One region of the Pseudogemmobacter sonorensis genome, then DNA from elsewhere that is predicted to be linked to it. Evidence: riboswitches for the same ligand, from Rfam matches in the RefSeq annotation. Region 1 holds a riboswitch; the other holds the start of a gene.
What was found. Region 1 has a riboswitch for thiamine pyrophosphate ahead of thiD (bifunctional hydroxymethylpyrimidine kinase/phosphomethylpyrimidine kinase). Riboswitches for the same ligand answer to the same signal wherever they lie in the genome.
Positions count from the first base shown of each region.

Region 2: linked by a shared signal. The riboswitch ahead of ABNX41_RS06735 (thiamine ABC transporter substrate-binding protein) and the one ahead of thiD (bifunctional hydroxymethylpyrimidine kinase/phosphomethylpyrimidine kinase) in region 1 are both predicted to bind thiamine pyrophosphate.

Region 1 is NZ_JBEFZE010000002.1:112,421-119,388, forward strand. Features, by position in the region: gene ABNX41_RS02110 (thiazole synthase) at 1-400, opposite strand, end outside; gene thiS (sulfur carrier protein ThiS) at 404-598, opposite strand; gene ABNX41_RS02120 (FAD-dependent oxidoreductase) at 598-1,575, opposite strand; gene thiD (bifunctional hydroxymethylpyrimidine kinase/phosphomethylpyrimidine kinase) at 1,572-2,387, opposite strand; TPP riboswitch at 2,468-2,572, opposite strand; gene ABNX41_RS02130 (extracellular solute-binding protein) at 2,762-3,919, shown strand; gene ABNX41_RS02135 (ABC transporter permease) at 3,883-4,338, shown strand; gene ABNX41_RS02140 (ABC transporter ATP-binding protein) at 4,343-5,140, shown strand; gene ABNX41_RS02145 (glycerophosphodiester phosphodiesterase) at 5,094-5,804, shown strand; gene ABNX41_RS02150 (inositol monophosphatase family protein) at 5,744-6,511, opposite strand; gene ABNX41_RS02155 (LacI family DNA-binding transcriptional regulator) at 6,772-6,968, opposite strand, start outside.
Region 2 is NZ_JBEFZE010000006.1:69,358-76,325, forward strand. Features, by position in the region: gene ABNX41_RS06720 (FliI/YscN family ATPase) at 1-1,114, shown strand, start outside; gene aroC (chorismate synthase) at 1,081-2,181, opposite strand; gene ABNX41_RS06730 (TerC family protein) at 2,569-3,591, shown strand; TPP riboswitch at 3,773-3,879, shown strand; gene ABNX41_RS06735 (thiamine ABC transporter substrate-binding protein) at 3,922-4,896, shown strand; gene ABNX41_RS06740 (ABC transporter permease family protein) at 4,872-6,398, shown strand; gene ABNX41_RS06745 (thiamine ABC transporter ATP-binding protein) at 6,385-6,968, shown strand, end outside.

The DNA of each region.
Region 1 (6,968 bases):
GAAAGACCTCGAACCCGTCCTCGCACAGGATCCGCGCCGCCTCGACCAGCGCCAGCACATCGGGTTGCAGCGTGTCGGCATGGCCGATCACCTCAAGCTTGATCCATCGGGTGTCGAACAGCTCTCGCGCCATATGGGCGGTGGTGACGGCCTCCTTGACGCTGTGGCAGCCGGCGGTATTGGGCAGGATGCGGGTGCCGAGCCCCTGCACCAGCCGCCAGAAATCCTGCCCGCCGCCCTGTTCGCGCCGAAGCGAGACGGTGGCGACTGCGGGGGTCGCGGCGCGGAAGGCCGCCGCCAGCACATCGGGCGAGGGATATTGCGCCGTGCCCAGCATCAGCGCGCTGTCCAGCGCGACGCCGTAGAAGACCGGCCCGTGAGATTCTTGTGGTTGCGGCATGGCTCAGCCCCCCTGCATCGGCGCGACGACCTCGATCCGGTCGCCCTGGGCGACAGGGGTCGCGGCGCGCCGCGCGGCGGGAACGAAGGCGCCGTTGCGGGCGGTGGCGACCTTGGCGCCGAAGCCCTGCTCGGCCAGAAGATCGGCCAGGGTGGCGGCATGGGTCCGGCAGGCTTCGCCGTTCAGCGTGATGTCCATCAGGTGACCTCGTCCATGAATTCGGGGATGGTGCCGCATTCCAGATGGTCGGCGGCCATGCGTGCGACGGCGGGCGACAGCAGAAAGCCGTGGCGGTAAAGCCCGTTGGCATGAAGCCGCCCGCCGCTTCGGCGCAGCCTTGGCAGGTTGTCGGCAAAGGCCGGGCGCAGGTCTGCGCCGGTTTCCAGCACCTCGGCCTCGCCGAAGGCGGGGTGCAGCGCATAGGCCGCCGACAGCAGTTCCAGCACCGACCGCGCGGTGATCGCGCCGCGCCGGTCGCTTTCGATCATCGTCGCGCCCAGCATGAAGATGCCATCGCCGCGCGGCACGACATAAAGCGGGATACGCGGATGCAGAAGCCGCACCGGTCGCGTCAAAGTGACCTCATCGCTGCGCAGGACCAGCATCTCGCCCCGCACGCCGCGCAGGTCGGGCAGGGTGTCGCGGGCGGAGAAGCCGCGCGCGTCGATGACAGTTTCGGGCATGGTTTGGGGTGGGGCGTCGTGGAAGGGGACGCCCTGCGCCTCAAGCCGCCGCCGCAATTCGGCCAGGGCCCTGCGCGGCGTCAGATGCGCCTCTTCGGCGTAGAAGAGGCATGAGGCGAACCGCCCGGCCAGATCCGGTTCCAGCGCCGCGATCCCCTCGGCGTCGAGCGCGCGGTGCCCCCGGCTGCGGCGCGCGAACCGGGCCAGTTCCGCCCGGTCGCGTGACAGGGCGAGGACAAGGGTGCCCCGGCGCGTCACCCCTCCGGCATGACGGTCCCACCAGTCGATGGCCTGCAGGCCAAGCCGCTCGACCGGCTCCTCGGCGGATTCGGCCTCGCAATGGGGCGCGAGCATGCCGCCCGCCCACCACGAACAGCCATGCGGCCCGGGCACTGGCCGGGGGTCGACCAGTTCGACCTGTTGGCCGCGCGCGGTCAGTTCGGTGGCAAGGGCCAGGCCCATCACGCCCGCGCCAAGAATGCGGATGGTCATGGCGCCACCCCGGGCAGGGCGTGGAAGTGATGCACGGGCCCGTGGCCGGATCCGACCTTCAGCCGGTCGGCGGCGGCGATGGCGCCTTGCAGATAGCGATGCGCCCGCGCGACCGCCTGCGGCACAGTGCCGCCCCGGGCCAGCCCGGCGGCGATGGCGGCCGAAAGGGTGCAGCCGGTGCCATGGGTGTTTTCGGTCGCGATGCGGGGGGCGGTCAGGACATGCCGCTCGGGCCCGACGAGAAGGTCGGTGCAGACCGGCCCGGCCGCATGCCCGCCCTTCATCAGCACCCAGGCCGGGCCGAGCGCGCCGAGCGCCCGCCCCTGCGCCTCTTGCTGCGGCAGATCCCGGGCGGCGGTCTGGCCCAGCAGTTCCGCCGCCTCCGGCAGATTGGGGGTCAGCACGGTCGCGAGCGGCAGGAGTTCGGATTTCAGCGCGGCGATCGCCTCGGCATCGAGCAGCCGGTCGCCCGATTTCGCCACCATCACCGGATCGAGCACCACCGGCAGCGCCCGGTCGCGCAGGATCGGGCGCAGGCTTTCAGCCACCGCCCGGATCACCCCGGGGTCGCCCAGCATGCCGATCTTGACCGCGCCCACGGCGAGATCGTCGAAAACCGCTTCGATCTGTGCGGTGATGATCCCGGGCGCCAGCACCTCGACCGCCGTCACGGCGCGGGTGTTCTGCGCGGTCACGGCGGTCAGGACGCTGGCGCCATAGCAGCCAAGCGCGGCGAAGGTCTTCAGATCGGCCTGGATCCCGGCGCCGCCGCCGCTGTCGGATCCCGCGATGGTCAATGCGATTGAAGTCACGCCGCCCCCATGAACGATCGACGGATCGGGGGCGCATTGCACGGAACGGGCGCGTTCGAAGACACGCGCGCGCGACCGGCCCTTGCAAGCTACCCGTTCCCTCCGCCGGTATGAACCGGATCAGGTTCGATGGGTTGGCTGACGCCTCTCAGCCCCGGTCGCCCGGGACACCCCAACGAGTAATCGGGGACGAGGCTAAAGCGAAAAGCATGGCGCGGCAAGGGGCTTCAAAACCCTTGGCCCGGGGGGGGGCTTGGGGGCTTGGCCGGGGGGCTTGCACACGTTGTCAGCAAACCTTTGCGGTTTTGTCTCGCCGCTGTCGCAGCCGCGCGCGAAAAGCGGCCATCGCCGGTCAACCCGAAAGGTCACGACTCATGGATCGTCGCTCCTTTCTTCTTCGCCCGGCCGCGCTTGGCGCCGTCGGCCTTGCACTGCCCCGTGTCGCGCTGGCGCGGGACGGCGTGCTCTACGTCCATTCCAGTTCGGATTCGAACGTCACGGATTTCTGGGCCAATGTGGTCGTGCCCCGCTTCGCTGCGACCGGGCCGGGCGTCACGCTGCGGGTGGTCGATGCCGGGGACAATGCCGGGCTGCGGATCGGCGACCGCGCCCTGGCCGCGCTGGCCTCGGGCGCCGATCCGCGGGCCGAGATGTTCGAGGCCTTCCGCCCCCATGAGCTTGAGGGCACCATCGAGGCCGGGCTTTGGGTCAACATGGCCGAGGCCGGGCTGGAAAACTGGTCGCGCGTCAATCCCGATGCGGTCGAGACGCCCTATTCGCTGCCCTGGCGCGGCAGTCAGGTGCTTCTGGCCTATGACGCCATCCGGCTTTCGCCCGAGGATGCGCCGAAAAGCAGGGAAAAGCTGACCGCCTTGACCAAGGCCAATCCTGGCCAGTTCATCTACAACCGCCCCGACAAGGGCGGTTCGGGCGGGAATTTCGTCCGCCGCGCCATCCATGAGGCCAATGGCCGCGATTCCGACCGTTTCACCGCCGACAATTACACCGAGGCTTTCGGCGCCGAGGCCCTGACCCCGGCCTGGGAGATCCGGCGCGATCTGGCGCCCTCGCTTTACGAAGGCGGCTCCCGTTCGGCGGGCAACACCCAGTCGATCCAGCTTCTGGCCCGGGGCGTGGTGAGCATGACCCCGGTCTGGTCCGACCAGGTGCTGACCGCCATCGCCGAGGGCGTGCTGCCCGAGACCACCGGCCTGGTGCAACTGCAGGATCTGGCGCTTTGCGGCGGGTTCTCGCGCGCGGTGGTCGCGGTGGTGCTGTCGAGCGGCGCGCAGAAAGAGGCGGTGCTGAAGCTTGCCGACTTCCTGCTTTCGGTGAAGCTTTCGCTGACCGTCGCGGTGATTTCGGCGGTGATCTGCCTGCCCGCGGCCCATGCCCTCGCGCGGATGGATTTCCCGGGGCGGAACCTGTTGTTCCTGTCCTTCCTGTCCTTCCTGTCCTTCCTGGCCGGTCATGCCTTTCCGAAATTCGCCTGCTGGTGGCGATCGCCGGGATCTTCCTGGGGCTGGGGCTGATCGCGAACTTCCGGGGTGTGGTGCTGATCCAGTTGGTCGGCACGCTGATGATGATCTGGATCCCCGCCGCCGCCTTTCAGAACGTCGACCGCCGGATGGAAGAGGCCGCGCGGGACGCGGGCGCCGGGCCGCTGCGGGTGTTCTGGTCGGTCTGCCTGCCCCAGGCCGCGCCGACGATCTTCGCCGCCATCCCGCTGACCTTCGTCGGCACCTTCTACGAGACCGAGGGCGCCTGGCTGATCGGCGCGCCGCAGATTCGCACCATGCCGGTCCTGATGATCACCTTCATCAACAACCAGATCGTGGTGCAATATGGCGTCGTGCTTTCGGTCCTGCCGTGGACTGCCAGTTTCTTCGCGCTGATGTTCGCCCGCCGCCTGGTGGGATCGGCCAGCTTCGACCGCGGTTTCGGAGTGTGACCCCATGTCGGATCTGACGCTATCGCCTCTGATCAAGTCCTTCGCCGGGCAGGAGGTGGTGAAATCCGTCTCGCTCGACCTCGCGGATGGCGAGCTGCTTTGCCTTCTCGGCCCGTCGGGCTCGGGGAAATCCACCATCCTGCGCATGATCGGCGGCTTCGAGCGCCCCGATGGCGGCGCGGTGCTGATCGACGGCCAGGACGTGACCCGCCTGCCGCCCGAGCGCCGTCCCACCGGAAGGGTGTTCCAGATCCATGCGCTCTGGTCGCATATGGATGTGGCGGGGAATATCGCCTTCGGGCTGAAGCTGCGCGGGCTGGCGCGGCCGCAGATCCGCGCCAAGGTGGACGAGGTCCTGGCGCTGGTCGGGCTTGAGGGCTTCGGCACTCGCCGGGTCTGGCAGCTTTCGGGCGGCCAGCAACAGCGGGTGGCGTTGGAGCCGAAGATCCTGCTGCTGAACGAGCCTTTCGCAAGCCTCGACCAGCATCTGCGCGACGAATTGCGCAAGATCCAGCATCGCCTGGGCATCACTACCATCTTCGTCACCCATGGCCGGGACGAGGCGCTGGCCCTTTCCGACCGCATCATCGTCCTGCGCGACGGCAGGATCGAACAGTCCGATACGCCCGCGCGGATCTACCGCAATCCGGCGACGCGCTTCGTGGCGGGCTTCATCGGCACGATGAATTTCGTCGCCGCCGAGTTCCGCGACGGGGCGTCGCGCCATCCGCTGTTCCCGCATCGCGCGGGTCGAGGTGGACATTCTGCGCCATGCGGGCGGCGGCTTTGCCATCCTGCATGACGAGATGCTCGACCGCGGCACCACCGGCACCGGCCCGGTGGCGCAGGCCGATGCGGATCTGCTGCGCCGCCTGCGCCGTCGCGACGATGCGGGTCGCGAGACTGCGGTCCGGGTCGCGCTGCTCGAAGACCTTTGCGCCGATCTTGTCGCGGATCCGGCGGCGCCCGGGGGCGGGCATCTGCAGTTCGACCTCAAGAACCGGGCGGCGGAGCTGACCGCGGCGGATCTGGCCGCCTTTGTCCGCGCGGTCGCGCCCATTGCCGGGCGGATGGTGCTTTCGGGCGGGGATGCGCGGGCGGTCGGGCGGCTGGCCGAGGCCCTGCCGGGGCTGGCGACCGGCCACGACCCCTGTCTCGCGGCCGCCCTCGACACCCTGCGCGAAAGCCGCGATTCCAAGGGGTCGGCGCCGGTGCCCTGGCCGATGCCGGAGCGCGCGCGGGTGATCTATCTTGACCGCGCGCTGGTCTTCTTCGCCGAGGATTGCGGCTTCGACCTGATCGCGGGTTTTCAGGCCGAGGGGCGCGTGGTCGATGTCTGGACCCTGCCGGGGGCCCAGGGCGAAAGCCTTGCGCAATTGCACCGGCTGATGGCGCTTGGTGCCGATCATGTAACGGCGGACGATCCGCTGGGGCTGTGGACGGCCTGCCGCGGCGCGAAGCCCTGAAGCAGCCAGCCGTGCAGCCCGGGCCGGGCCACCAGCACCGCGACCGGCCCATCCACCGGTCCGCCCGATGGCGGATCGAGCAGCGGCCTGCCCGCGAAATCGGTGGCGATCCCGCCCGCCTTGTGCAGGACCAGCGCCGAGGCGCCGTAATCGTGCAGCGAGAGCCGGTCCTCGAAAAAGCCGTCCAGCCGACCCGCCGCCACCCATGCGATGGAAAGCGCCGCTGATCCCAGCCGCCGCACCCCGGCCGCATTGTCGATCAGGCGGCGAAGCGCGCGGTGATAATCCTCGACCGGGACCGAGCTGACCTGGCCCGGCACCGGCAGGCCCGCGCCGAACACCGCATTGACCATGTCGCGGGCGGCGTCGATGCGCAGGGGGCTGCCGTTCAGCGTGGCGTCCCGACCGGATTCCGCAGCGAAGGTTTCGTCCAGCATCGGGTCGTGGACCACGTCCGCGACCATCTCTTCGCCCTCGACCAGCGCGATGATCACAGCGAAATGCGGGATCCCCCAGATGAAATTCGTGGTGCCGTCGATCGGGTCGATGATGAAGCGCCCGCCGCCGGGGCGGCCCACGCGGTCCGAGGCGGCCTCTTCGCCTGCGATGGCGTGATCGGGAAATTCCCGCGCCAGATGTCCGGCGGCCAGGCGCTCGACGGCGACGTCGATCTCGCTTTGATAATCGCGGGCGGGCTTCTCGACCACTTCCTCGATGCCGCGTCGGCGCAGACCGGTGTGGGCCCGCGCCGCCCGCGCGCGGCCCGGATCATGGCGGCAAGGCGCGGCGAGGGGGTGGGCGAGGGGGTCATCGGCTGTCCTTCCGTTTCAGGGTGCTGGCGCGCCGGACCAGGGTGACGGGAGAGATCTCGCAGCTTGCCGGGCTTTCGGGCTGGTCGAGCCGCAGGCACAGCGCGCGCACCGCCATCGCCGCCAGATCCGGCACGCTCTGGCGGATGGTGGTCAGGTCATAGGCGGGCCAGCCGCTCGATCAGCGTCGAGCGCAGCGAATGCTCCAGATCCGAGGCCACCAGTCCGACGATCCGGGTGCGCTGGTCCTTCAGCCCGCGCGCAACCATGTTGACCCGGTAGCTCAGCGTGCTGGCGGCGGCGATCACCCGCGCCCGCGTCTCGGGCGCGATCGAGACGCCTTCGGTAAAGCTGC
Region 2 (6,968 bases), on a different contig from region 1:
GGGGCTGGCGATCGGCGCGGCGGTGGAATTGCTGGGGCCGGTCGCCATCGCGCCGGATCGGGGCTGGCTGGGGCGGATCGTCGATCCGCTGGGGCGGCCCCTGGACGGGCGGCCCCTGCTGTCGGGCGTCGCGCGGCGCCCGATGCTGGGCCCGCCGCCGCCCGCCGCCGCGCGCCGCGGCTTGGGGGGGCGGCTTTCGACCGGAATCGCGGCCTTCGACACGCTTCTGCCGCTTGCCCGTGGCCAGCGGATCGGGCTTTTCGCCGGATCGGGCGTCGGAAAATCCAGCCTGCTTGCGAAATTCGCCCGGGGCGTCGCGGCGGATGTGGCGGTGATCGCGCTGGTGGGCGAGCGCGGGCGCGAATTGCGCGAATTCACCGAGCGCGTGCTGGGCCCGCAGGGCATGGCGCGTTCGGTCGTGGTGGCGGCGACCTCGGACCAGTCGCCCCTGATGCGGCGGCGCTGCGTGCTGACGGCGATGGCGGTGGCCGAGCATTTCCGCGACCGGGGCGAGCATGTGCTGCTGCTGGTCGATTCCGTCACCCGCTTCGCCGAGGCGCATCGCGAGGTTGCCGTCGCCTCGGGCGAGGCGGCGAGCCTGCGCGGCTATCCGCCCTCGACCGCCCATGCCATCATGGCCCTGGCCGAACGGGCGGGGCCTGGGACCGACGCCAGCGGCGACATCACCGGGGTCTTCTCGGTCCTGGTCGCGGGATCGGACATGGAAGAGCCGGTGGCCGACATCCTGCGCGGCACCATCGACGGCCATGTCGTGCTGGACCGCCGCATCGCCGAACGCGGGCGCTATCCGGCGGTGGATCTGCTGCGCTCGGTCTCGCGCAGCCTGCCGGGCGTCGCCTCCGAGACCGAGAATCGGCTGATCGAGGATGCCCGGCGCACGCTCGGCGCCTGGGACCGGGCCGAGATGATGATCCAGGCCGGGCTTTACGTCTCGGGCAGCGATCCCGGGGTCGACCGGGCGATCCGGCTCTGGCCCGGGCTCGACGCCTTCCTGGCCGAGGATGCTCCCCCCGGCGGCCCGCCCGCGAGCTTCGCGCGGCTGCGCGAGATCCTTGAGGCTCAGCCGATGCGGCCGCGCGCGCCCCCGGTCTGAGCGCGGTCGAGCAGCAGGTGGTCGAGCAGGACGCAGGCCATCATCGCCTCGCCCACCGGCACGGCGCGGATGCCGACGCAGGGGTCGTGGCGGCCCTTGGTCACCACCTCGACCTCGCGCCCGTCCAGATCGACCGAGGCGCGCGGCGTCAGGATCGAGGAGGTGGGCTTGACCGCGAAACGGCAGACCACCGGCTGGCCGGTCGAAATGCCGCCCAGGATCCCTCCGGCGTGATTGGAGAGGAATTCGACGCCCGCCGCGCCCATCCGCATCTGGTCGGCATTCTCGCTGCCGGTCAGGGCGGCGGCGGCCATGCCCTCGCCGATCTCGACCGCCTTCACGGCGTTGATCGACATCATCGCCGCCGCGAGGTCGCCGTCGAGCTTGCCGTAAAGCGGCGCGCCAAGGCCGGGGGGGACGCCGCTTGCCACCACCTCGACCACGGCGCCGACCGAATCATGGGCTTTGCGCAGGTCGTCGAGGTAATCGGCCCAATCCGCCGCCGCGACCGGATCGGGGCACCAGAAGGGATTGCGCTCGATCTCGGCGGCATCGAAGCGGGCGCGGTCGATCGCGCGCGGGCCCATCTGCACCATATAGCCCGAGATGCGCAGATCCGGCGCCAGCCGCGCCAGCGCGGCGCGCGCAACCCCCCCAGCCGCCACCCGCGCCGCCGTCTCGCGCGCGGAGGAGCGCCCCCCGCCGCGATGGTCGCGAATGCCGTATTTAAGGTGATAGGCGATATCGGCATGGCCGGGGCGGAACTGGCGGGCGATCTCGCCATAGTCCTTCGACCTCTGGTCGGTGTTCTCGATCATCAGTTGCAGGGGGGTGCCGGTGGTCCTGCCCTCGAAAAGGCCTGAGAGGATGCGCACCTCGTCGGCCTCGCGCCGCTGGGTGGTGAAGCGCGAGGTGCCGGGCTTGCGGCGGTCGAGCCAGGGCTGCAGATCGCCTTCCGAAAGCGGCACGCCCGGCGGCACCCCGTCCACCGTGCAGCCAAGCGCGGGCCCGTGGCTTTCGCCCCAGGTCGTGACGCGGAAGATATGGCCGAAGCTGTTCAGGCTCATCTCGGATCTCCTCGCGCGCGGGGGCGCGGTGTTGGGGCGCGGTGTTCGTGGGGCGCGGGCCCTGGCGGGCGGCGCCCGGATCGGTGCCGGGCCGCGCGCACCGGCGCGCCTTGCGCGGGCGAGCATTAGCCGCCACTGCCCCGGGGCTTCAACCGAAATCCGCAAGAATCCCCTCCACCCCCTAGGCAAAAGCGGGGGATGGGTCTATCTAGGGCGCGCGGGCCGGGCCCCTCTGGCGGCAGGCTTATGCCCTTTCGGGCGATGGCTGACGTGATGTCGGACCGCATCGGGAAAACGCGCCCGATGGTATGCCCGGATAGTCGAGCCCCCCACGGGACCCCCTGACGGACAGACCCTTCGGCGCCTCATACAAGGGCAAGCGGGGTCATGGACCTTCTTTTCATCGCATTCCTGGGAAAGCCGCTGTGGCTGTGGCTGACCTTCCTTTCCGTCGTGCTGTTCCTTCTGGTTCTGGACCTTGGCGTCCTGAACAAGGGCGATCATGAGATCGGCGTGGCGAAAAGCCTGAAGCTGTCGGCCTTCTACATCACGCTGGGGGTGCTTTACGCAGGCTTCATCTGGTGGCAGATCGGCGCCGACGAGGCCAAGCTCTATCTGACCGCCTTCGTGGTCGAGAAATCTCTGGCGATGGACAATGTCTTCGTCATCGCGATGATCTTCGGCTTTTTCGCCATCCCGCGCAAATACCAGCACCGGGCCCTGTTCTGGGGGATTCTGGGCGTGATCTTGCTGCGCGGCCTGATGATCGGCTTCGGCGCGGCGCTGGTGAACAGCTATCATTGGGTGCTTTATATCTTTGCGGCCTTCCTGATCTTCACCGGGATCAAGATGCTGTTCAGCAAGAGCGACGACGAGCCAGACATCGCCAACAACCCGCTGCTGAAGTTCCTGCGCAAGCGCCTGCGGGTGACCGACGATCTGCGCGGCCATAACTTCGTCGTGCGCGAGCCCGATCCCAGGACCGGAAAGCTGAAGCTGTTCGCCACGCCTCTTTTGCTGGCGCTGATCATGGTCGAGATCGCCGACGTGATCTTCGCGGTGGATTCGGTGCCCGCGGTCTTCGCGTTGACCTCGGATCCCTATATCGTCTTCACCTCGAACATCTTCGCGATCCTGGGCCTGCGCGCGCTTTATTTCGCGCTGGCGGCGATCCTGCACCGTTTCACCTATCTGAAATATGCGCTGGCGGTGCTGCTGATCTTCATCGGCTCGAAGGTGTTCATCGTCGATCTGATGGGGTGGGAGAAGTTCCCGGCCAGCGTCTCGCTTGGGCTGACCTTCGTGATCCTCACCGTCGGGGTGATGGTCTCGCTGTGGAAGACGCGCGGCCAGCCCGCGCATGGGACCCTGCCGGGCGAGCCGGGGGACGAGCATCCCGCGCGGCATTGACGCGGGAACGAGGGCAAGGGGAGAGGGGCGCGGGAAACCGCGCCCCTTCGCGTTCCGGGCCCCCCTGGGCGCGCGCGGGGGCCTTCGGCCCGGGGCCCGGCGCGGCGGGCGCCCCTGCCCGCGGCGTATCGGCCACGGGGTTGCGCCCCCTTGCGTCCGCGCGGCCCTCTGCCCTATGGTCGGCACCACCTCGGGGTGCCCTGTCTTCGGATGGGGCTGAGATGCGAAAGCGGACCCGTCGAACCTGAACCGGCTGATACCGGCGGAGGGAAGGTGCATCGGAAAACGCGTCCCGAGCCCGGCCGTCCGTCGCAACGAAAGGATGCTTCCATGCGGCTTTCCCTTGCGGCGCTTCTGTCCTGCCTTGCCCTTCCGGCGGCGGCGGAACTGCCTGTGCTGACCGTCATGACCTATGACAGTTTCAATTCGGAATGGGGCCCGGGCCCCTTCGTCGAGGTCGCTTTCGAGGATCTCTGCGGCTGCGACCTGCGCTTCGTCTCGGGCGGGGATGGCGCGGCGCTTCTGGCGCGGCTTCAGCTTGAAGGCGCGTCGAGCGATGTGGACGTGGTGCTTGGCCTCGACACGAACCTGACCGCCCAGGCGGCGGCCAGCGGGCTTTTCGCGCCGCATGGCCAGCCTGCGGCGGCGGCGCTGCCAATCACATTCGACGACCCTCTGTTCCTGCCCTATGACTGGGGCTGGTTCGCCTTCAACCACGACCGTGGGCTTCTTCCCGAGCCGCCGCGCTCGTTCGAGGCGCTGGCGGCGTCGGATCTGAAGATCGTGATTCAGGATCCGCGCTCTTCCACGCCCGGGCTGGGCCTGCTGATGTGGGTGAAGGCGGCCTACGGCGACCGCGCGCCCGAGATCTGGGCGGCGCTGTCCGACAATATCCTGACGGTCACGCCGGGCTGGTCGGAATCCTACGGCCTCTTCCTTGAGGGCGAGGCGGATATGGTGCTGTCCTACACCACCTCGCCCGCCTATCACCGCATCGCCGAAGCGGACGACAGCAAGGACTGGGCCCCCTTCGATGAAGGGCATTACCTTCAGGTCGAGGTGAGCGGCATCCTTGCCGGGTCGGACCAGACCGATCTGGCCCGCGCCTTCCTGGCCTTCACGCAGGACCACGCCTTCCAGTCGGTCCTGCCAGAGACCAACTGGATGTATCCCGCCTCGCCGGTCGAACTGTCAGAGGGGTTCGAGACCGCGCGGCCCGAAATCTCGCTCTTGCTTTCCGCCGACGAGGCGGCCGCGATCCGCGCCGGGGCATTGGCCGAATGGCAAGCCGCGCTGGCGCGGTAGCGGCGGTCGCGCTGCTGCTGGTCATCGCGCCGATCGGCGCGGTGGCCTATCGGGCCGGGGGGATCTGGCTTTCCGCCCCGGATCTGGCGGCGCTGCGCTTCACGCTTCTCCAGGCTTCGCTTTCGGCGGCGATCTCGGTCGTGCTGGCGGTGCCGGTGGCCCGCGCGCTGGCGCGGCGGCGCTTCTTCGGGCGCGGGCTTCTGATCACGCTGATGGGGGCGCCCTTCCTTTTGCCGGTGATCGTGGCGGTCATGGGGCTTCTGGCGGTCTTCGGGCGTTCAGGCCTGTTCAACGACATGCTGGCGGGTCTGGGGATCGGGCGGGTCTCGATCTACGGGCTGGGGGGCGTGCTGCTGGCGCATGTCTTCCTGAACCTGCCGCTTGCGGTGCGGATGGTGCTGCAGGGCTGGCAGTCGATCCCGGCCGAGCGGTTCCGGCTGGCCGAGAGCCTGTCCTTCACGCCCGCCGACATCGCCAGGCATCTGGAGCGTCCGATGCTGGCCGGGGTCCTGCCCGGGGCGCTGGCCACGATATTCGCGATCTGCCTGACCTCTTTCGCGGTGGCTTTGACCCTTGGCGGGGGGCCGGGGGCGACGACGCTGGAACTGGCGATCTATCAGGCGCTGAGGTTCGAATTCGACCTGGGCCATGCGGCGGGGCTGGCGCTGGTGCAGACCGGATTGGGCGGGGTCTCGGCCCTGCTGGCCTGGCGCCTGGCGCGGGCGACCGGCTTCGGTGCCGGGATGGACCGGGTGCTGGCGCTGCGCCCGCCTGGCGGCTGGCGGCGCGCGGCGGATGCGATGGTGCTTGTGCTGGCGGCGGCTTTCCTGTTGCTCCCCCTGCTGGCGCTGGCCTTTCGGGGGTTGCCGGGGCTTTGGGACCTGACGCCCTCGGTCTGGGTGGCGGCGGGGCGTTCGGTCGCGGTCGCGCTGGTTTCGACCGGGGTGACCATCAGCGCGGCCTTGGTGCTGGCGCTGGCCGTGGCGCGCGGAGAGGGGCGGCGCTGGCTGGAGCTGGCGGCGGTGCTGCCGCTGGCGGCCTCGGGCCTGGTGCTGGGGACGGGGCTTTTCCTGCTGGTCCTGCCGGTGATCGCGCCGCATCGGGTTGCGCTGCCGGTGACGGTCGTGGTGAATGCGCTGATGGCCCTGCCCTTCGCCTTTCGTCTGATCCTGCCCGAGGCCCGCGCGCTTGAGGCGGGCTATGGCCGCCTTTCGGCCTCGCTGGGGCTGCGCGGGCCCGCGCGGCTGCGCTATCTGGTGCTGCCCCGGCTCGCGCGGCCCCTGGGCTTTTCCGCCGGGCTGGCGGCGGCGCTGTCGATGGGGGATCTGGGGGTGATCGCGCTTTTCGCCGACCGGGGCGGGGCGACGCTGCCCCTGATGGTGCAGCATCTGACCGCCGCCTATCGCACCGATGCCGCCGCAGGCGCGGCCCTGCTGCTGGTGGGGCTGAGCCTTGGGATTTTCTGGGCCTTCGACGCGGGAGGGCGGCGTGCTGCGGCTTGAGGGGCTGGTGTTGGAACAGGGTGATTTCCGCCTGTGCGCCGATTGGCAGATCGGCCCAGGTGCGCGGGTGGCGCTGATCGGCCCCTCGGGCGCGGGAAAATCGACGCTGCTTGCCGCGATCGCCGGGTTTCTGGCGCCGCGCGCGGGCCGTATCCTGTGGCAGGGGCAAGACCTGGGTCCGTTGCCGCCGGGGGCGCGGCCGCTGTCGATCCTGTTCCAGGACCAGAACCTCTTTCCGCATCTGACGCTTGCGCAGAACCTCGGCCTTGGCCTGCGCGCCGATCTGAAGCTTTCGCCCGATCAGCGCGTGGAGGTCGACGCGGCGCTGGAACGGGTCGGCCTTGGCGGCTTCGGTCCGCGCAAGCCCCCGGCGCTGTCGGGCGGTCAGGCGGGGCGGGCGGCGCTGGCGCGGGTGCTTTTGCGCGCCCGCCCGCTGCTTTTGCTGGACGAGCCTTTTGCCGCGCTCGGCCCGGCCCTGAAGGACGAGATGCTGGCGCTTCTGGCCGAGGTGGCCAGTGCGACCGGGGCGGCGGTGCTGATGGTCACCCATGCGCCCGAGGATGCGCTTCG